3 regions of the Erwinia sp. AK-PDG3-5 genome follow, and region 1 is predicted to be linked to each of the others. Evidence: predicted binding sites of a transcription regulator. Region 1 holds the regulator's gene; each other region holds the start of a gene.
The links. Region 1 encodes PurR, which represses purine synthesis genes. Its sites were predicted from a motif close to CANGCAAACGTTTGCNTG; they were not measured.
Positions count from the first base shown of each region.

Region 2: rbsD (D-ribose pyranase) is a predicted target of PurR. The motif match lies at 5,927-5,944, and genes of this name have one in related genera.
Region 3: serA (phosphoglycerate dehydrogenase) is a predicted target of PurR. The motif match lies at 3,110-3,127, and genes of this name have one in related genera.

Region 1 covers NZ_CM165967.1:2,692,887-2,700,457, reverse strand. The annotation lists gene AC1UKS_RS12400 (MATE family efflux transporter) at 1-1,167, opposite strand, end outside; gene AC1UKS_RS12395 (riboflavin synthase subunit alpha) at 1,398-2,048, shown strand; gene cfa (cyclopropane fatty acyl phospholipid synthase) at 2,106-3,254, opposite strand; gene punC (purine nucleoside transporter PunC) at 3,556-4,746, opposite strand; gene punR (DNA-binding transcriptional activator PunR) at 4,860-5,771, shown strand; gene purR (HTH-type transcriptional repressor PurR) at 5,820-6,845, opposite strand; gene cydH (cytochrome bd-I oxidase subunit CydH) at 7,130-7,219, shown strand; gene AC1UKS_RS12365 (C40 family peptidase) at 7,263-7,571, opposite strand, start outside.
Region 2 covers NZ_CM165967.1:4,741,462-4,749,032, reverse strand. The annotation lists gene AC1UKS_RS22170 (8-oxoguanine deaminase) at 1-663, opposite strand, end outside; gene AC1UKS_RS22165 (nucleobase:cation symporter-2 family protein) at 751-2,124, opposite strand; gene AC1UKS_RS22160 (LysR family transcriptional regulator) at 2,324-3,220, opposite strand; gene budA (acetolactate decarboxylase) at 3,324-4,106, shown strand; gene alsS (acetolactate synthase AlsS) at 4,124-5,803, shown strand; gene rbsD (D-ribose pyranase) at 5,956-6,375, shown strand; gene rbsA (ribose ABC transporter ATP-binding protein RbsA) at 6,383-7,571, shown strand, end outside.
Region 3 covers NZ_CM165967.1:941,233-948,803, reverse strand. The annotation lists gene AC1UKS_RS04375 (YecA/YgfB family protein) at 1-272, opposite strand, end outside; gene zapA (cell division protein ZapA) at 444-773, shown strand; RNA gene ssrS (6S RNA) at 816-999, shown strand; gene AC1UKS_RS04360 (5-formyltetrahydrofolate cyclo-ligase) at 1,097-1,684, shown strand; gene serA (phosphoglycerate dehydrogenase) at 1,772-3,007, opposite strand; gene rpiA (ribose-5-phosphate isomerase RpiA) at 3,310-3,969, opposite strand; gene AC1UKS_RS04345 (LysR family transcriptional regulator ArgP) at 4,174-5,070, shown strand; gene AC1UKS_RS04340 (oxidative stress defense protein) at 5,149-5,874, opposite strand; gene argO (arginine exporter ArgO) at 6,061-6,681, opposite strand; gene mscS (small-conductance mechanosensitive channel MscS) at 6,826-7,571, opposite strand, start outside.

The DNA of each region.
Region 1 (7,571 bases):
GAAGAAGATCGAACGGGTGTCCTTATAACCGCGCAAAATACCGCTACCAATCACCTGAATTGAGTCGGAGAACTGATAAATCGCTGCCAGCAGCATCAGATGAGCGGCAAGGGTGATCACCTCTGGGTTATCGGTATAGAGCTGCGCTATATGTTCACGGAAGGTGATGGTGAAAAGCGCGGTTATCAAGGCGAGCGACACGCCCACCGCCTGCGCGGTCCAGGCGGAAACCCGGGCTGCTTCCGTCGAGCCCTGCCCCAGGCGGAATCCCACCCGGATGGTGGTCGCGACACCCAGCGAAAGCGGCAGCACGAACATCAGCGAACTGAAGTTCAGCGCGATCTGATGGCCCGCCACTTTGACGATGCCCATGGGTGAAACCAGCAGGGCAACCACGGCAAACAGCGTCACTTCGAAGAACAGCGCCAGTGCCACCGGCAGGCCGAGCTTGAACAGGCGCCATAGAACCGCATGATCGGGACGGGTGAAGCGATCGGTCAGACGGATATCACGCATGGAGCGCGCGCGGCTGACCCAATACTTCATGGCGATAAACATCACCCAGTAGACCGAAGCCGTTGCCACGCCACAGCCCACGCCGCCGAGAGCCGGCATGCCGAAATGACCATAAATGAAGATATAGTTAACCGGGATATTCACCAGCAGACCAATAAAGCCCATCACCATGCCAGGTTTGGTTTTAGATAACCCTTCGCACTGATTGCGCATGACCTGGAAGAACAGATAGCCCGGCGCGCCCCATAGCAGCGCATGCAGATAGCCGACAGCAATCTCCGCCATTTTCGGGTCGATATTCTTCATCGAACGGATAACAAATCCGGCGTTATACAGCACCACCATGATCACGATGGCGACCACGCCAGCCAGCCAGTAAGCCTGGCGAACCTGATAAGCCACGCGATCGCGTCGGCCGGAGCCGTTAAATTGCGCAACAACAGGCGTAAGTGACAGTAACAGACCATGGCCGAAGAGAATGGTAGGCAACCAGATAGACGTGCCCACGGCGACGGCGGCCATATCCGTGGCGCTCACTGCGCCGGCCATAATGGTATCAACAAAACCCATTGCGGTTTGCGCAACTTGCGCAAGGATCACCGGGATTGCCAGCGCTAATAATTGACGCGCCTCTGTCAGGTACTTCTGCACTTATACACCTATTGAATTAGCGGGAGGAAGGGGCTCTGCGAAGGCAAAAAACGTTATTTTAGCGAATTATCAGCAGGGCAGGCCGCACAGTGTAATGATCGCAGAGGAAATAGCCAATGATTCGCGTTAAGAATAGCTCTTCATGTCACGTTAAATCATCCGGTTGCATTTGGTTTTCTCACTTAGCCAGGGCAAACTAGTGCAAGAATTCAATTATTGAGGCCATGACTATGTTTACCGGTATTGTGCAGGGCACCGCAGAGGTGCTGGCAATTGAAGAGAAACCTAATTTCCGTACGCATATCGTCCGCTTACCGGCTGAATTGTTGCCGGGTCTGGAGTTGGGCGCATCTGTTTCTCACAATGGCTGCTGCCTGACGGTAACTGAAGTGCAGGGCGATCGCGTCAGTTTTGATTTAGTGAAAGAGACATTGCGTATTACGAATCTTGGCGACCTTAACGTCGGCGATACGATTAACGTTGAACGTGCGGCAAAATTCAGCGATGAAATTGGCGGTCATTTGATGTCCGGGCACATTATGACCACCGCAGAAATCAGCAAAATTATTACCTCTGAGAATAATCGCGAAATCTGGTTTAAGCCGCAGGACGCTCAGCAGATGAAATATATCCTTCATAAAGGCTTTATTGGCATTGAAGGGATCAGTCTGACTGTGGGTGAAGTGACTAAAACTAAATTCTGTGTCCACCTTATTCCTGAAACGCTGGCGAGAACCACGCTGGGCGCGAAACGTCTGGGTGATCGGGTGAATATTGAAATCGATCCTCATACCCAGGCGATTGTCGAAACCGTCGAACGGGTACTGGCTCAACGTGAAGCGGCTCTGCTTGCTGCGGCAGCCTCAGAGCTTGATGAGTAACCCATAAAATAAAAAAAGGCTGACAATTCATCTTGTCAGCCTTTTTTTTGAGCGATCTTAATGCGGGACGCGTAAACCGCCCTCAACCCCATGGGTAAAGACCACCTGCCACAGTTGAATATCGCGGGCGCGGAAAGCGCCGGCACAGGCATTCAGGTAATAGACGAACATCCGTTTAAAACGCTCACCGTATTTTTCTGCCAGCTGGGGCCAGGCCGCGAGGAACCGCTCGTGCCATGCCATCAGAGTGGTGTCATAGTCCTGACCAAAGTTGTGCCAGTCTTCCATAACGAAATGCGGCTCGTGCGCTTCAGAGATGTGGCGTACTGAAGGCAGACAGCCATTGGGGAAAATGTACTTATTGATCCAGGGATCAACATGTTCATTGGTCTTATTGGCACCTATGGTGTGGAGCAGGAAAATACCGTCAGGTTTCAGATTGCGGTTTACCACGTCAAAATAGGTGGCGTAGTTTTTAGGTCCAACATGTTCAAACATGCCTACGGAAGATATGCGGTCAAACTGCTGGTTTAAATCGCGGTAATCTTGCAACAGAATAGTGACATCCAGCCCTTCACATCGCTGCTGGGCCATTTTCTGCTGTTCAGCAGAGATCGTTACGCCAAATACGCTGACACCGTAATTTTTGGCGGCATATTCAGCCAGTCCGCCCCAACCACAACCAATATCCAGCAGTGACATGCCCGGTGCTAATTGCAGTTTATCGCAGATCATTTTTAATTTAGCACTCTGTGCTTCTTCCAGCGTTTGCGCTTCTTTCCAGTAGCCACAGGAATATTGCATATGATCATCAAGCATCAGTGAGAACAGATCGTTACCCAGATCGTAATGTTCTTTACCAACAATCCAGGCGCGTTTTCGTGATTGCAGATTGGTTAATCTGGCGGCAGCTATTCTGAGCGTATCTTTAAAGTGGTGGGGGAGTTGTTGATCGAGTTTAGCGACCAGAACGCGATGGAAAAACATATCCAGATTTTCGCATTCCCACCAGCCATCCATATAACTTTCGCCCAATCCCAGTGAGCCCTCTTGCATCACGCGCTTGAAGAACTCCGGATTTTTAATCTGGATATCCCAGGGGCGTGTGCCGTTGACCTCAATATCCGCATTGCGTAGCATTTCCTGGACGATTCGATACCAATGATCCTCGACCAGGCTCACTTCTTCTATACACGATGAACTCATAGCTTCTCCATCACCCTGTGTGATTGAAACCTGAGAAATAGAATAGACAATTTCTACAGGATTTGAGAACACGCACGGATAAACCGTACGCCTGATATCCGGCGTTACAGAGGATTGTTAAGAATAGTGCCTGCAGAGTTGCGCAACGAATGCCGCGCGGGATAACACCTTGACCACCCTGTCAGGACTCAAAAAATTGCGACGAACTTGTTATTTTGTGTTGCCTGAAATGAGTATATGCTCACGCCAGGCAATATTCAATTGTTTATTGTTAGGGTGCTAACCAATTGGAATCAAGCTGTTAGCGACCGCTGTGTGCGTCCGCCAGAGCCAGCTTTTCCGCCTTCGCCCGTTGTAAAATATAGCCGATTCCTGCCAGAACAACAGTTGAGATCATCACCAGCGAGGTGGTGAACAGCGATGTGCTGATAAATGTGGAAACAATCAGACTGGCGATACAGCACAAACCCAGTTGCAGCGTGTTCTGCAGGGCAGCGGCTTTACCACTCGATTGCGGGAAAGGTAAGAGGGCATTCGACACGACAATCGGATAAATCGCACCGTTTGCTAACGCCATACCGCAGAACGGCAGCAATAACGCCACCATAGACGGATCTTCAATCTGCGCGGCGATAAAGAAAGCCACAATACTGAGGGAATAGATTGCCAGCAACCAGGGCAGCAGGGAGCGGCCTTCAGTGTGTTTCAGCAACGTACGGCAGCCAAAGCCGCCAATCAAAAAGGCCAGCGTCTGAGGCACGTAGCTCAGCCCAATGTCACCGGGAGACATGCCCAGAGCGCCAAGAATGAAGGGCGACCCGGTCAGCCAGGCGAAGAAGCTGGCTGAACAGGCGGCATAAATCAGCACGTTACCGCTGTAAACCGGCGATTTTAACAGGCTGAAAAAGCCCATTTTCTTCACGCCATCCACCACCGGCTTCTTCACCGTTGGCGCGAGGAACAAGGTGGAAATCAGCAGCACCACTGCGACCAACAGCAGGGCGACAAAAATGGCGCGCCAGCTGAAATGGTTGAGTAACCAGGCGCCCAGTAACGGCGCGAGCGCAGGCGAGAGTGCCACTAACGGCATGATCGAGGCGAATACGCGGTTTGCCTGGCTGGCGGAATAGCGGTCGACAACCAGTGCCTGCCAGCTGACGGCAGCGGCACAAATCCCCACCGCTTGCACAAAGCGCAACGCCAGCAGGGCAGCAGCAGAATTTACCCACCACATCGCGCCACAACTGACGGCGAACAGACTCAGACCCATCAACAGTACAGGCTTACGGCCAATACGATCCGACAATGGACCCCAAAACAGCTGGGCGATGGCAAAACCCGCCAGGAACAGGCTGAGGCTGGCACTGATGATCCCGGCATCGGTTTGCAGGTCTTGTTGCATGGCACCAAAGGCAGGCAGGTACATATCGGTAGCGAGGAAACCTGCCACGCTTAACAGCGCCAGGTAAACAATAAATCCTTTCGAAGGCATTCTTTTTCTCTTTATTTGTGATGAACGAAACGCCGCAGAGTGTAATCGCGTGCCATACAGCTTGTGAAACGGTAATATTTGCAGGTTGCGTTCAAAAATATTGCAGGCAGATTATGTGGTCAGAACATTCCCTTGAAGTGGTTGATGCGGTTGCCCGCAGCGGCAGTTTTACCGCAGCCGCCGTAGAGCTCCATCGCGTACCCTCAGCCATCAGTTATACCGTGCGGCAGCTGGAGGAATGGCTTGCCGTGCCGTTGTTTGAGCGTCGCCATCGCGATGTGGTGCTGACCGATGCGGGACGGGTATTCATCCAGGAAGGGCGTAGTGTCATCAAAAAAATGCTCGCCACCCGGCGACAGTGCCAGCAGGTCGCTAACGGCTGGCGAGGGCAAATTAATATCGCCGTCGATCGCATCGTTAAATCTCAGCGCACCCGGCAGCTGGTAGTCGACTTTTATCGACACTTCCCGGATATGGAACTGCATCTGTCAGCAGAAGTATTTAACGGCGTCTGGGATGCGTTGGCCGACGGGCGGGTGGATGTGGCCATCGGCGCGACACAGGCTATCCCGGTAGGAGGCCGGTTCGCCTTCCGCAATATGGGCGCGCTCAACTGGCGCTGTGTAGTCGCCTCGAATCATCCGCTGGCACGTCAGCACGCAGAAACCAGTGAAGAGGCGATCGGCGAATGGCCTTCACTGGTGCTGGAAGATACCTCAAGAGCCTTGCCGAAACGCACCACGTGGACACTGGATAATCAGCGGCGGCTGGTGGTGCCAGACTGGGAAAGCGCGTTTGACTGCCTGCTGGCGGGCTTGTGCGTGGGGATGGTGCCGGGCCATTTGGCGCAACCCCTGCTGCAAAAGGGCGCTTTGCATGAACTGACGCTGGAAGGCGGATTTCCGGACAGCCCGTGCTGCGTGAGCTGGTCTGAGCAGCAGGCTTCACCGGCGCTGAGCTGGTTGCTGGATTATCTGGGTGACAGTGACACGCTGAACAGTGAATGGCTGAAGGAAGAGTCCTGAGCCAACAGGGTGTGCCGAGGGAGAATTCTCCCTCAGCACTAAGCGGGATTAGCGGCGATAATCCAGGAAGGGACCATCGGCAACCGAACGGCGTTCGATCAATGTAGGATGTACTTCAATCGTCTGCGGTTCTTCACGCTTGCTGGTGATACGATCCAACAGCATATCGAAGGCGGTTTCGCCCAACTGTTCTTTTGGCTGGTGAACCGTGGTCAGCGCCGGTGTGAAGTAACGGGCGTTGCGCACGTTATCGTACCCGATCACCGATATATCCTGCGGAACGCGCAGGCCCATCTCATCAGCCGCACAAATTGCGCCCATCGCCATCACATCGCCACCGCAGAACACCGCCGTTGGACGCTGCTTCTGTGAGAGGATTTGCTGCATCGCCTGATGACCTGATTCTGGTTCGAAATTGCCCTGAACCAGCCACTCGTCACGCAGGGTAATGCCCGCTTCAGACAACGCTTTCATAAATCCGGCAAGACGGCCACCGCCGGTGTTGCGCTCCATCTGACCCGGGATGACACCAATATCTCGATGCCCACGGTCGATCAGATAACGCCCAGCCAGATAACCGCCTTCAAAGGCGTTGTCTTCTACCGTATCGGTAAAGTCACCGCGCGATTTACCCCAGTCCATCACCACCATCGGAATATTGCGGTTATCTTCCAGCATGGTGATCAGCTCGTCCGGGTATTCGGAACACATCACCAGCAGGCCATCGACGCGTTTCTGCGCCATCATCGACAGATAGGCCTGTTGCTTGGCAAGATCATTGTGGGCGTTACCGAGGATCAGCGTGTAGCCTTTGGCAAAACAGCGGTTTTCAATGGCTTCAATAATTTCGGCGAAATAGGGCGCCTCGCTCGAGGTAGCCAGCAGCCCGATGGTTTTGGTGTGATTCACTTTCAGACTACGGGCAACCGCGCTGGGTGAATAGTGGAGCGCCTTAATAGCGGCCCACACGGCTTCCCGCGTTTCTTCTGCAACGAAACGGGTCTTGTTGATGACGTGGGAGACGGTGGTGGTGGACACCCCGGCTTGCTTTGCCACATCTTTAATTGTTGCCATGAAATAACTACTCCTGCGCCTATCTTAACTGTTTGATAAGCCTGTTGTTAATCGTTTGCCTGGTGAGATCGAAAACCTGACGTCTGAAGTCGTTTTTTAGTTGCTGTCCGGAGTCGTCAGGAAGGAAAAAGCGCTGATTAAAGACCGCTAAACACCTTAAGGTGCGGGCCGTTGCGCAACAAAAAAAGAATTCTAACAAGGCTTGGCAGAGAAAACGAGATTTTTACCGTCAAGTATGGGAAAATTGATGGCATCATAAACTGTAGGGCTATTTAGGATTAAAAATGGATACCGATCTGAAATTCTCGTTACTGACCACGGTTTGCGCACTGTTGATGATTATGGCGTTTAGCTTCACCGCGATCATGCATTAAGTGCAAACAGGGCCGGTCTGACGATCGGCTCTGAGTATTTCTGCTATCGAATGGTTTTTGGCGTCATCATCCGGCGGGCACCAATATAGTGGCGCTGCCAGTAATCATCTGCCAGGGCGCTGACCTGAATATCCTTGCCAGTACGTGGCGACTGAATAAACTTCCCACCACCCAGATACACGCCAACGTGATCCGCCGTCTCGCGCCCGTTAATGCGGAAGAAGACTAAATCGCCTTTCTCCAGCTCATCACGTTTTATCGAAGCCGCATCATGCAGGTGATACATCTCATTCGCCGTGCGCGGGATTTTAAACTTCACTAAATCTTTGTAGGCATACCACACCAGGCCGCT
Region 2 (7,571 bases), 2.0 Mb from region 1:
TGCGCTTTCGACCATGATCTCTTCGGTCACCGAGAAGGGAGAGCAAGGCGCAAGGGCAATCTGAATTTGTGCGCCGGCCCCGCGCTGGTGGTAGCGCTTAATCAGCCGGACGCTGTCCTCCAGAATATCGTCACCACTCTGCACCGTGTGCTGAGGTGGCAGGCCGCCCTGTTCTTCACCAAGACTCATCGATCCACGGGTTAACAGCGCCCGCATGCCCAGCTCCTTCACTACCTCAACCTGAACATCAATCGCCTCTTCCAGTCCGTCCGGGAAAAGATAGTGATGATCGCTGGCGGTGGTACAGCCCGACAGCAACAGTTCCGCCATCGCCACTTTGCTTGCCAGCGCCAGGGCATCGGGCTTTAGTTTTGCCCATACCGGATACAGCGTTTTCAGCCAGGGAAACAGCGGTTGATTCACCACTGGGGCCCAGGCGCGGGTCAGCGTCTGATAAAAATGATGATGGGTGTTGATCAGGCCGGGCAACACCACGTGCTGACTGGCGTCTTTGATTTCATCGCAGGGCTGGGAAGGGCGTTGGCCTGACGCCAGGATTTCAGTAATAACCTGATTTTCAATGACCAGTCCACCTCGTCCATCGGTGTCTTCGGGGGTAAAAATGGCGAGCGGGTTTTTCACCCAAATACGGTGTGCGGGCATAGCCAGCTTCTCCTTTATAAAGAATAAGATAAGCCAGCTCAGTTATACCCTGTCTGCTGATCCAGGGAGCGCGTGCGCATTACAACATTATTTTTCCGCGGCCAGTGTGCTTTCGCGGGTCTGACGTACTGCGGTGTCGGACGGCAATACCAGGTTCAGCACGATGGCAACAATGCCACCCGCGCTAATCGCCGAGCCAAACAGGTTAGCAAAAACCTTCGGCAAATGGCTGAGGAATTCAGGTTGCGCTTCAATGCCGAGACCAATGCCAAACGAGACGGCAATGATCATCATGTCGCGGCGGGTCAGCGGCGACTGGGTCATGATGCGGATGCCGGCCGCCAGTACGCTGCCAAACATCACCAGCGTCGCGCCGCCTAAAACCGGTGCCGGAATTTGCTGGACCACCGCGCCAAACGCCGGGAACAAGCCCAGTAACGCCAGCAGGCAGCCAATCCACATGCCGACATAGCGGCTGGCGACGCCGGTCATCTGGATCACGCCATTATTTTGCGCAAAGGTGGTGCTGGGCAGCGCCGAGAAGATGGCCGCCAGCATGCAGCTAACGCCATCGGCCAAAATGCCGCCCTTTAAACGTCTGACGTAGCTTTCTCCTTCAACGGGCTGGCGTGACAGCAGGCAGTTCGCCGTCAGGTCCCCGACCGCCTCAAGAATACTGATCAGCGAAATCAGCGCGATCGGCAGGAACAGCGAGAAATCAAACTGGAAGCCGAAGCGATAGGGCTGCGGCACGGCAATCCAGGATTCGGTGAACGGATGTAAGGTCAGATTGCCGCTCAGCGCGGCGGCCACGCAGCCAACGGCCATACCGAGGATCACCGCGGAGAGACGCAGCCAGCGGTTGCGCGCGTGGCTGAACAGCACGATGGTGGCCAGCGTCAGCAAACCCAGCAACAGGTTGGGCACCGAACCGAAGTTTGCCGCGTTATGACCGCCGCCCCAGTCGGTGATGCTGACCTTAATCAGGCTGATGCCAATCAGGCACACCACGGTGCCGCTGATAAGCGGCGTGATCAGGCGGCGGATCTGGCCCAGAAAACGGCTGACGATCATCGGAATAAAGGCGGCAACCGTGGTCAGGCCGAAAATCATCGCCATTACATCTTCCGGGCTGCCGCCGCGATTTTTCACGCTGAATCCGGCCGCCAGGATCACCGCCAGAAAGGCAAAGCTGGTGCCCTGCAGGCAAATCATTCCCGCACCGATATGTTTTATCCGGCGAGCCTGAATAAAGGTGCCGAGGCCGGAGACAAACAGCGACATGCTGATCAGATAAGGCAGCCAGGCATTGAGTCCCAACACGGTGCCGATAATTAACGGTGGCGTGATCACCCCCACCAGACTCGCCAGCACATGCTGTAACGCGGTAAACAGCGCGACCGTCGGAGTGGGTTTCTCCTCAAGGCCATAAATCAAATCAGAAGGTTCATTAGCAGACATAACTACACTCCATGGATCGGCAGACTTTGTCTCATGCATGAAACACGCCAGAGTGCAGTAAATGATGCGGTGGTTATTTATTGCTTGATAGATAAGTGTTTTTTTCGTGAATTGAATGATCCGAAAGTTTCAAGATGTTGTTACGTGAACCTTAATGGTGCGATCCAACCTGGCAAATACGCACCAAAATGGCACATTCTCAGCGCGTGGCGGGCGGAATTTCATTGAGGGTGGCCACCAGATGCAGCACCGCCGGCGATCGATCCAGCCGTCGCCAGGCCAGGGCGATATCGCTGTTTAGCACCGCATCGTCAATGGCATGCAGGGTGACGTCCGGATGGCGAATGCAGCCCAGCGATTCCGGCACCAGGGTATAGCCAAACCCACTGGCCACGAGCCCGATGGCGGAAGCGATTTGGGGTGCCTGTTGGCCGGTGCGCGGCTGGAATCCGGCCCGCAGACAGGCGCTGATGATCATCTCATACAGGCTGGGCGCCACTTCCTGCGGAAAGAGGATCAGCGGATCCTCCGCCAACTGCTGCAGCGACAGGGAGGCCTGCCCCGCCAGCACATGGCCCGGCGGCAACACCGCCAGCATTTTTTCACTGGCGATGACCTTCAAATTAAAGGCTTTGCTGCTTTCACACGGCAGGCGCACAAAGGCCGCATCCAGCAGTCCTTCCTGCAGGTTATGCAGAAGCGTCGCCATATTCTGCTCGCCGGTGATCATCTCCATATTCGGGTAGCGATGCTGAAACTCCCTGAGCAGGCTGAATACCGAACCATGGAACGCCACCGAGCTGGCGAACCCGAGGGAAAGTCGTCCCCGGGTGCCGCGCGCAATGCCTTTGGCTTTCTCCAGCGCATGACCACTGAGTTCGAGGATCTGGCAGGCATCCTGATAAAAGGCCTCTCCGGCTTCGGTCAGCTCAACGCTGCGGGTCAGTCGTTTCAACAACGGCAGACCAATTTCGCGCTCAAGGCGAAGGATTTGCTGGCTCAGAGGCGGTTGGGAAATCCCAAGCAGTTCGGCCGCGCGGGTGAAGTTGTGGGTCTGGGCGACGGCCACGAAATAGCGCAGGTGACGGAGTTCCATATCAAAAACGTCTCAAAGTGAAGGCTTTCCTATATTGGTATCCGTAACTGAATCGAGTCAACATCCTGTTAATGATTCTTAACCTTTTAGCTACGAGGATGCCATGAAAAATTATGCAACTGACTGTTTATGCGAACAAGAGTTGGCCTCTGCCGTCAGCGCATTGCAGCAGCATAAGCCAGAAAGTGTAATCTATCAGACCTCTCTGATGAGTGCGTTGCTGAGTGGCGTGTACGAGGGCAACATCACCGTCGCCGATCTGCTGAAAAAAGGCGACTTCGGCCTCGGCACTTTCAACCAGCTGGACGGCGAACTGATTGCCTTTGACCGCGAGGTCTATCAGTTACGCGCTGATGGCAGCGCCCGTGAGGCCAGTCCGCAGCAGAAAACTCCCTTTGCGGTGATGACCTTCTTCCATCCGCAGCATCGCCATCACTTTACTCAGCCGATGGGTCGTCAGGATATTCACGACTATATCGACAGTCAGGTCACCTCCGATAACCAGTTCTGCGCACTGCGCATCGACGGCCGCTTCTCCGAGGCGCAGACCCGCACCGTGCCTTGCCAGCATCGCCCGTATCGCAGCATGCCCGAAGTGCTCGGCCAGCAACCCACCTTTCACTTCAGCGAGCGGAACGGCGTGCTGATTGGTTTCCGTACGCCGCAATATATGCAGGGCATTAACGTGGCGGGTTATCACGAACACTTTATTACCGATGACCGTCAGGGTGGCGGCCATCTGCTGGATTACCGGCTGGAGGAAGGGGTGCTGACCTTCGGTGCGATCAGCAAACTGGTGATCGACCTGCCAAAAGATAACGACTTTCTGCAAGCCAACCTGAATCCCGACGATCTGGATTCGGCCATTCGTTCCGTTGAGAGCTAATCCCCTAAGGAGTCATGATGAAAAACCCAACCGATACTCAGCTATGGCAACATGGCGCCGATCTGGTCGTGGCGCAGCTGGAAGCTCAGGGCGTGAAGCAGGTCTTTGGTATTCCGGGCGCCAAAATCGATAAGGTCTTTGATTCGCTGGTGGACTCCACTATCCAGACCATCCCGGTGCGCCATGAAGCCAATGCGGCCTTTATGGCCGCGGCGGTAGGACGGCTGACCGGCAACGCGGGCGTGGCGCTGGTCACCTCCGGCCCCGGTTGCTCGAATCTGATCACCGGTATGGCCACCGCCACCAGTGAAGGCGATCCGGTGGTGGCGTTGGGCGGCGCGGTGAAGCGCGCGGACAGTGCAAAACAGGTGCATCAGAGCATGGACACCGTCGCCATGTTCCGTCCGGTCACCAAATATGCCGTTGAAGTCACCGATGCCAATGCCCTGTCTGAAGTGATCTCCAACGCCTTCCGCCAGGCTGAACACGGCAGGGGCGGCGGTGCCTTTGTCAGCCTGCCGCAGGATATTGTCGATCAGCCGGCCCGGGGCAATCTGCTGACCAGCAAAGGTCAGGTGCTGCTGGGTGCCGCGCCGGATGTGGCAATTGAGGCGGTTGCTGCACAGATTGCGCAGGCCAAAAACCCGGTGCTGCTGCTGGGACTGATGGCCAGCCAGCCGGAAAACAGCGATGCGCTACACCGTTTGCTGGAGCGCAGCCATATTCCCGTCACCAGCACCTATCAGGCGGCTGGGGCCGTACGTCAGGGACACTTTTCACGCTTTGCCGGCCGGGTAGGCTTGTTTAACAATCAGGCGGGCGATCGTCTTTTACGTCAGGCTGACCTGATTATCACTATCGGCTATAGCCCGGTGGAATATGAGCCGGCGATGTGGAACAGCGGGACGGCCACCCTGGTGCATATCGATGTGCTGCCTGCGGAAGTGGATAACTGCTATTTGCCGGATGCTGAACTGGTGGGCGATATCGCCGCAACGCTCGACAAACTGGCCGCCCGCATTGCCTCGCCTTTGCAGCTCAGCTCACAGGCCGCGTCGATTCTGCACGATCGCCAGCAGCAGCGGGAACTACTGACATTGCAGGGCCAGAATCTGAATCAGTTTGCCTTGCATCCGCTGCGCATCGTGCGGGCGATGCAGGACATCATTAACAGCGACGTCACCCTGACGGTGGATATGGGAAGCTTCCATATCTGGATCGCCCGCTACCTTTACAGCTTCCGGGCGCGTCAGATTATGATCTCCAACGGGCAACAGACGATGGGCGTGGCGCTGCCGTGGGCCATTGGCGCCTGGCTGGTCGACCCGAGCCGTAAAGTGGTGTCTGTCTCCGGCGATGGCGGATTCCTGCAGTCCAGTATGGAGCTGGAAACTGCCGTCAGGCTCAAAGCCAATATTCTGCATATCATCTGGGTGGATGAGGAATACAACATGGTGGCGATGCAGGAGCAGAAGAAATATCAGCGGGTGTCGGGGGTAAAATTCGGCCCGGTCGATTTCAAAGCCTATGCCGAAGCCTTTGGCGCCGCCGGATTTGCGGTAGATAGTGCCGAAGCGTTAGAGCCAACGCTGCGTAAAGCGATGGACGTGCAGGGCCCTGCCGTCGTCGCGGTGCCGGTCGATTATGCCGACAATCATTTGCTGATGAGCCAGCTCCATTTAAGCCAGATCCTCTAACCTCCAGCCACGATCCCAGCCTTAAGCCAAACCCGAGGCAGGCAACAGCGAAACGTTTCGATGGCGATCACAATTTCGCGATTTGGCGGTTGTTTTCGCCCCTGCCTCTCTTAAACTCCGGATCAGCGAAACGTTTCGCTCTGGAGTGAAAGATGAAAAAAGGCACCTTACTGAATTCTGATATCTCGTCCGTGGTTTCCCGCCTCGGGCATACCGACAGCCTGACCATCGGCGATGCGGGCTTGCCAATTCCGGTCGGCCCTCAGCGTATCGATCTGGCGCTGACCCACGGTATTCCCAGCTTTTTGCAGGTGGTTCACACCGTGACCGAAGAGATGCAGGTAGAAAGTGCCATCATCGCGGAAGAGATCAAATCTCATAATCCCAAGCTTCACAGCGACCTGTTAGCCCTGCTCGACTTGCTGCAACAACATCAGGGAAACACCATCTCGATCCAGTACGTCACTCACCACCAGTTAAAACAGCAAACCCAGCGTAGTCAGGCCGTGATCCGCAGTGGGGAATGTTCCCCCTACGCGAATATCATCCTGACCGCTGGCGTGACCTTCTGAGGCCATGATGCAACCTTTACTGCAACTGCAAGGTATTGATAAATCCTTTCCCGGCGTGAAGGCGCTTTCCGGCGCGGCACTCTCGGTCTATCCGGGCAGAGTGATGGCGCTGGTCGGCGAAAATGGTGCCGGTAAATCCACCATGATGAAGGTGATGACCGGGATCTATGCGCGTGATGCGGGCCGCATCACCTGGCTGGGCAATGAGGTCTCCTTCAACGGGCCAAAAGCGTCGCAGGAAGCCGGCATTGGCATTATTCATCAGGAGCTGAACCTGATCCCACAGCTGAGCATTGCGGAAAACATCTTCCTCGGCCGTGAGTTTATTAACGCGTTTGGCCGCATCCAGTGGAAGAAAATGCACGCCGAAGCCGACGTGCTGCTGAAAAAACTCAATCTGCGTTTTAGCAGCCACAAGCTGGTGGGCGATCTGTCGATCGGCGACCAGCAAATGGTCGAGATTGCTAAAGTGCTGAGTTATGAGTCGAAAGTAATCGTGATGGACGAACCCACCGATGCACTGACCGATACCGAAACCGCGTCGCTGTTCCGCGTGATCCGCGAGCTGAAGGCGCAGGGGTGCGGCATTGTCTATATCTCGCACCGCATGAAGGAAATCTTCGAAATCTGCGATGACGTGACCATTTTCCGCGACGGACAGTTTATTGCCGAGCGGGCGGTGGAAAGCCTGGAAGAAGATTCGCTGATTGAAATGATGGTTGGCCGCAAGCTGGAAGAGCAGTATCCGCGGCTGGATAAAGCGCCTGGTGAGGTTCGCCTCAAGGTGGAACATCTAACCGGGCCGGGCGTTGACGATATCAGCTTCACCCTGCGCAAAGGTGAAATTCTGGGTGTTGCCGGGCTGATGGGCGCGGGCCGTACCGAATTAATGAAGGTGTTATACGGCGCGATGCCGCGCAGCAGTGGCAGCGTGCAGCTCGACGGCAAAAACGTCACCACGCGTTCGCCTGAAGAAGGGCTGAAAAACGGCATCGTCTATATCTCTGAAGACCGTAAACGCGATGGACTGGTGCTGGGCATGTCGGTGAAAGAGAACATGTCTTTAACCGCGCTGGATTACTTCAGCCACAAAGGCGGACGCCTGAAGCACGCTGAAGAGCAGATGGCGGTTGGCGATTTTATTCAGCTTTTCAATGTGAAAACCCCGTCAATGGACCAGCCAATTGGGCTACTGT
Region 3 (7,571 bases), 1.8 Mb from region 1:
GGCAGATAAAGCTGGAACAGGAAACCCTCTTCCGCCAGCGTATTCCCGATGGCTTCATGCAGCTGTTGCAGCGGCAAAGCCAGCGACTGGGAAAACGCCATGCCTTCGTTGGTCAGCTCATGAACCAGGGTTTGCCAGCTGCTGTCCTGCGTGCCGCCACAGATCATCCCGCTGAGTAAACCGTGCATTTCGGCAGGTGTCATCCCTACGCCCTGCTGCGTCAGTGCTGAAGCCAGCGCATCATAGCCCGGCATTGTGTTTGATAGTGACATACGTTTTGGTCATCGTTGGCTGGATAAGTTCGTGTTATGCTACCACCAGGTGCCTCAACGATTCCAGAAAAGGGGTTGTTTCTTCTATAAGGCGTAGTTATAGTTGCGCCCCTCCCAACCCATTGAGCGGTAAGGGAGATTGGCGGCGAAGTAATCAGTCAGGATGGTGGCATGTCTGCTCAACCCGTAGATATTCAAATTTTTGGTCGTTCGTTAAGAGTAAATTGTCCGCCTGAACAGCAAGATGCGCTGAATATGGCTGCCGAAGACCTTAATCAACGGTTGCAAGATTTAAAAGTTCGCACTAGAGTCACTAACACAGAGCAGCTGGTATTTATCGCTGCGCTCAATATTTGCCATGAGCTGGCTGCGGAGAAATTGAAAACCCGCGACTATGCCAGTAACATGGAGCAGCGCATCCGGATGCTGCAACAGACCATTGAACAGGCGTTGCTTGAACAGGGTCGCATTACGGACCGGACCGGCAGTAAGTTCGAATAACACCTCATCGTTATCTGTGTTAGAGTGACGGTGAAGTACAAAATTTCTCTGAGATGTTTGCAAGCGGGCCAGTCCCCTGAGCCGATATTTAATACCATCAGAGTCTGACGCTCTGTAACCTGTGTGCAAGCTCGGTTCGTCCGAGAAGCCTGATGGTTACGACGGCAGTCTCACCTTGAACCAAGGGTTCAAGGGTTACAGCCTGCGGCGGCATCTCGGAGATTCCACTTCTTTACAGCAGTTCCTTTCTGGTACGATCCTGTCCAACACCCAGCGTGTGATTTCTGTGTTTACCCCTGTCCAGTCTTACTACACGGTGAGCTATGAACCTGAATCTTCTCGATCGCCAGGATATCCGCACCCATGTTCGTCACCTCCGTCGGGCGCTGACACCCGAGCAGCAACAGCTCGCCGCCGTGCAAGCCGCCGAACGCGCGCTTAATTTTGCCCCGATACAACAAGCCAAAAAAATCGCCCTGTTTCTCTCTTTCGACGGTGAGCTGAATACCCGTCCGCTGATTGCCAAACTCTGGCAGCACAAGCAGCAGGTGTACCTGCCGGTGCTCCATCCGTTCTCCGAAGGCCAACTGCTGTTTATTCGTTATGATGAGCATACGACGCTTACGCCCAACCGGCTGCGTATTCCTGAGCCGCCGTTGGATATCCGCAATCTGGCCACGCTTAGCGAGCTGGATGTGCTGTTGGTGCCGTTAGTGGCCTTTGATAAGCAGGGACAACGGCTGGGGATGGGCGGTGGTTTTTACGACCGCACGCTGCAAAACTGGCAGCAGCACGGATTTTTACCCGTCGGCCTTGGGCATGATTGCCAGCTGGTTGATGACCTGCCCGTTGCGGAGTGGGATGTGCCGCTCCCGGCGATGATTACGCCGTCGAAAATCTGGCAGTGGTAAGGCTGAATCGCTATAAAAAAAGCCCCGGGCAATTGACGGGGCTTTTTTATGCTGATTAACGGAGCGGGCGTTAACCCGCCAGCTTAATCAGTACAGCAGACGAGCACGGATGGTGCCCGGAATGGCTTTCATCAGCTGCAGCGCTTTGTCCGCTACATCCTGCGGTGCATCGACATCAATCACCACATAACCCATCTGTGGGGTGGTTTGCAGGTACTGTGCGGCGATGTTGACGCCCTGGTCTGCAAAGATGTTGTTGATTGCGGTCAGCACGCCTGGACGGTTCTCATGAATGTGCAGCAAACGACTTTGGTCGCCATGCATCGGCAGGGACACTTCCGGGAAGTTAACCGCAGACAGCGTTGAACCGTTATCCGAGTACTTAGCCAGCTTGCCCGCCACTTCGATACCGATATTTTCCTGCGCTTCCTGCGTTGAGCCGCCGATGTGTGGCGTCAGGATCACGTTATCAAACTCGCACAGCGGCGAAAGGAACGGATCGCTGTTGGTGGCAGGCTCTTCCGGGAACACGTCAATTGCCGCGCCCGCCAGATGCTTGTCAGCCAGCACTTTACACAGGGCCGGAATATCGACCACGGTGCCACGTGAGGCGTTAATCAGCAGTGAGCCTGGCTTCATCATCGCCAGCTCTTCTGCGCCCATCATGTTCTGCGTAGAGAGCGTCTCTGGCACATGCAGGCTGACCACATCACTCATATTCAGCAGGTCAGGCAGATGGCGGACCTGCGTGGCGTTACCCAGCGGCAGCTTGCTCTCAATATCATAGAAGAACACGTGCATGCCCAGGCTTTCCGCCAGCACGCCCAGCTGCATGCCGATATGGCCGTAGCCGATGATGCCCAGCTTCTTACCACGGGCTTCAAATGAGCCCACGGCCAGTTTGTTCCAGATGCCACGGTGTGCTTTGGCGTTAGCGGCAGGCACGCCGCGCAGCATTAACAGCAGCTCGCCGATGACCAGCTCTGCAACGGATCGGGTATTGGAGAAAGGTGCATTAAATACCGGGATGCCACGACTGCCAGCAGCAGTCAGATCAACCTGGTTGGTTCCGATACAGAAGCAGCCGACCGCCACCAGTTTTTCCGCCGCAGCGAAAATCTCTTCAGTGAGGTTGGTGCGCGAGCGGATACCGATAAAGTGCGCGTCGCGGATGGACTCTTTCAGAGCTTCGCTGTCCAGCGCGCCTTTATGAAATTCGATGTTGGTGTACCCTGATGCGCGCAAATTCTCGACCGCGCTCTGGTGGACGCCTTCCACCAGCAGGAACTTAATCTTGTCTTTCTCCAGTGATACTTTTGCCATTTCCCGACCCTATTTTTGCGACTTCAGAAGTGCCAGCTTACCCCATCTACATCCGGGTATAAGATAGCCTTCTGCCAAAATATCAAAATTTACGGCTGCGGCAATACAAACGATTGCCTTGGGGCCAGCACGGCTAACAGGCAAGGCAGCACAATTTGGCAGATAATCGGGGAATGGTGAAAAGGATTAGCAGGATAAGCCTGCGCAGGAAAGTTATGTGACATAAGTCACCAAATTTCATCGGGTTCAGAAAAGATGTTTTTTATCAGAAAATAACCGACGCCATGGCGGCGCCGGTAAGATCATTTTACTATGGTCTTCACGCCGTTGGCGGTCCCGATTAGCGCAACGTCGGCACAGCGTGCCGCAAACAGCCCCACCGTGACCACGCCTGGCAGCGCATTGATCGCTTTCTCCAGCGCAATTGGGTCCAGAATTTTGAGATTATGCACGTCGAGAATTATGTTGCCGTTATCGGTCAGCACATGCTGACGGTATTCCGGCAGGCCGCCCAGCTTCACCAGTTCACGCGCCACAAAACTGCGGGCCATCGGGATCACTTCCACCGGCAGCGGGAAACCGCCCAGCACATCAACCTGCTTAGACTCATCCGCTATACAGACAAACTTATCCGCCACCGCAGAGATGATTTTCTCCCGCGTCAGCGCCGCGCCACCGCCTTTGATCATCTGCATCATGCCGTTGATCTCATCAGCGCCATCGACGTAGACCGACAGGGAATCAATCTCGTTGAGGTCGAATACCTGAATACCCAGGCTTTTCAGCTTCTCTGTTGAAGCCTCAGAGCTGGAGACCGCACCGTCAATCTGGTGTTTGATCGAGCCCAATGCATCGATAAAGTGAGCGGCAGTGGAACCCGTCCCCACACCGACAATGGTGCCCGGGGTAACATAGTCCAGCGCTGCCCAACCTACGGCCTTTTTCAGTTCATCCTGTGTCATGGTAAGTTTAGATTCCGTACAGCTACAGTGTGGCGCTAGTATAAAACAACCCGATGGAAATGACTGCCTTCACGCGGGCTTTGTTGGCACTTTGGAAGCCAGGCCACAAACCTGAAGCGGGATAATGTCGCCTTTGCCCAGGGCAAAGTGACAAAAATATGGCATAGTGCAGTTTCCACACCTGAAAGAGAGTTATCACCCACTATGAAACGCCCGGATTATCGCACGCTTCAGGCGCTGGATGCAGTGATTCGCGAGCGCGGCTTCGAACGCGCAGCACAAAAGCTTTGCATTACCCAGTCGGCAGTCTCGCAACGAATCAAACAGTTGGAGAATATGTTCGGCCAGCCGCTGCTGGTGCGTACCGTGCCGCCACGCCCAACCGAGCAAGGGCAAAAGCTGCTGGCGTTACTGCACCAGGTTGAACTGCTGGAAGAGGAGTGGCTGGGCGATGAGAACAGCGGCACCACGCCATTGCTGCTGTCGCTGGCGATAAACGCCGACAGTCTGGCAACCTGGCTGCTACCCGCGCTGAAAACCGTATTAACCGACTCTCCGGTGCGTCTGAACCTGCAGGTGGAAGATGAAAGCCGCACGCAGGAACGCCTGCGTCGTGGCGAAGTGGTTGGGGCAGTGAGTATTCAGCATCAGCCTCTGCCAAGCTGCCTGGTGGATCAGCTCGGCGCGCTGGATTATCTGTTTGTCGGCTCGAAGGAGTTTGCGGCGCGTTATTTCCCGAATGGCGTGACCCGCTCTGCCCTGCTGAAAGCACCCGCGGTGGCCTTCGACCATCTGGATGATATGCATCAGGCCTTTTTACAACAGAACTTTGACCTGTCACCGGGCAGCGTTCCCTGCCATATCGTTAACTCTTCAGAAGCGTTTGTGCAGCTGGCGCGTCAGGGCACCACCTGCTGTATGATCCCGCACCTGCAGATTGAGCGCGAGCTGGCAGAAGGCGAGCTGATTGACTTAACGCCGGGCCTGTTCCAGCGCCGGATGCTTTACTGGCACCGCTTCGCGCCAGAAAGCCGCCTGATGCGCAAGGTCACCGATGCGTTGATCGCTCACGGCCATCGCGTCCTGCGTCAGCCGGAATAAGCCATAAAAAAGGCTCCCACTAGGAGCCCTGAATACAGCATACACAGGGCGTTGTCAGCGACAGCGCCCTTTTTGCGATTACGGGTTACGCTGCAGTTCAAACACCACATCAACCTGATCGTCGAAGTGAATGCTCTGCTTTTCATAGGTTTCCGCCGCGGAGGTCATCGGTGCGGCATCGGCCATTTTATACATGCGCGCGACCGGCATTGGCTGGTAGTTAGCAACGTGATAACGGATGCTGTAAACCGGGCCCAGCTTGGTATTAAAGCCTTTCGCCAGCTCGCCTGCCTGCTGCGTCGCGTCCTGAATCGCGGCCTGACGCGCCTTGTCGCGGTACTCATCCGGATGGGCCACGCCCAGCTCAACGGAGCGGATTTCGTTCAGGCCAGACTTCAGCGCACCGTCCAGCAGCTCGTTCAACTTATCTAACTGACGCAGAGTCACCTGCACCTGACGCACCGCACGGTAGCCTTTCAGCACCGCTTTGCCTTCTTTGGTGTAGTCATATTCTGGCTGCGTACGCAGATTAGCGGCATCAATATCTTTCTTCTCAATGCCATTTTTCTGCAGGAAATCAAAGTACTGCGCGACTCGCGTATCGGCCTGAGCCTTGGCTGTCGCGGCATCTTTCGCCGAAATGCTGACTTCAATAGCCAGCGTAGCGATATCCGGTGTGGCTTCAACACTGGACTGGCCAGACGTCACAACGTGTGGGCCATTCGGCAGCTCATCTGCCAGCGCCAGAGCCGGTACGGTTCCAAATCCAATCATTGCGGCCAGGGCCAATTTAGTAAGCTTCACTGGGTTCCTCCGTGGGGTATTTCAGTCACATCAAGGTTTACTGACGGGGAAAATTGCCTCACCGCCAGAGAAATGTTCCGTCAAAACGCAACAAGCTGGCATATGTTATTGCGTTTTTGGGTATCAGGCTATGACCTTAATTCCTGGAGTGAGTTCCTTGTGACTGAAATCATCCCCATCAGACAATTAGTGGAAACCTGTTGCCTGCAACGCCAGCTTTAACGCAATACCCCACATCATTACCCCAACCAGCGCATTGATGATGCGTTGGGCCTTCGCCGTATTCAGCAGCGGTGACAGCCAGGCGGCGAGTGACGCCAGGCCAAAGAACCACAGGATTGATGCGGTGACCGACCCCAGCGCAAACCAGCTACGCGCAGCTGCCGGCAACTGTCCGCCCAGACTGCCGAGCACCACAAAGGTATCGATATAGACATGCGGATTCAGCCAGGTCACCGCCATCATGGTGGCCACTATCCGCCAGCGGCCCTGTTTCATCGCGGTAGAGGAAGAGAGTTCAATGTTGCAGCTGAACGCAGTACGTAACGCTCCCCAGCCGTACCATAGCAGGAAAACCACCCCGCCCCAGGTCACCAGATTGAGCAGCAGTGGCGACTGGGTAAGCAAGGCACTGCCGCCAAACACGCCGGCACAAATCAAGACGATGTCGCTTAAGGTGCAGAGGCCGGCGGTCATGAGATGATACTGACGACGGACGCCCTGATTTAACACCAACGCGTTTTGCGGGCCCAATGGCAGGATTAACGCAGCACCCAGAGCCATGCCCTGAAAGAAAATTGAAAACACGGTAAACACCTCGTCCTGAATAATTGCAGGCGAGTGTATAGCGGAAGATTCATTAGAGGAAATGGAATAAACTAATGTTATATCAATTTTACTAATACTATTAAGGCAAAAAAGGCGAACCGCGGCTCGCCTTTAACGTACTGATTATTCTGGCTTAGGTAACGACGGTGCGACCTCGGGCGTCGCGGTTTTGGCTTCAGCTTGCTGATCATCAGCGGACTTCACCTGATGCAGGTGAACGTCCATCTGCGGATAAGGAATGCCAATCTGATGCGCATCCAGCGTGCGCTTGAAGTTCTTCATCAGGTCCCAGTAAACGTTCTGCAGGTCACCGGCATTACTCCAGCAGCGCACCACGAAGTTTACTGAAGAGGCGGCCAGTTCATTCAGCCCGATCTGGATGCCCATATCGCGCAGCACGCGAGGCTCGGCATCAACCACTTCCTGCAGCAGCTGGATCACCTGATCAACGTCGGCATCATAGGCCACACCGATAATGAACTCATTACGGCGCACCGGCTCCCGCGAGAAGTTAACAATGTTCCCGGCGATGATTTTACCGTTTGGCACCACGACAATTTTGCCGTCGGCGGTTTTCAGGGTGGTAGAGAAGATCTGCACGCTCTGCACCGTCCCCATCACGCCGATATCAATGAATTCACCGGTTCGGAATGGACGGAAGGTCACCAGCAACACGCCGGCCGCCAGGTTTGCCAGCGCGCCCTGCACCGCCAGACCAATGGCTAAACCGGCGGCACCGAGCACCGCGATCACTGAGGCTGTCTGCACGCCTACCCTGCCCAGGGCGGCAATCAGCGTAAAGGCGATGACCCCGTAGCGCACCAGTGCAGACAGGAAGTCGGCTACCGTGGCATCGATATGACGCGCCA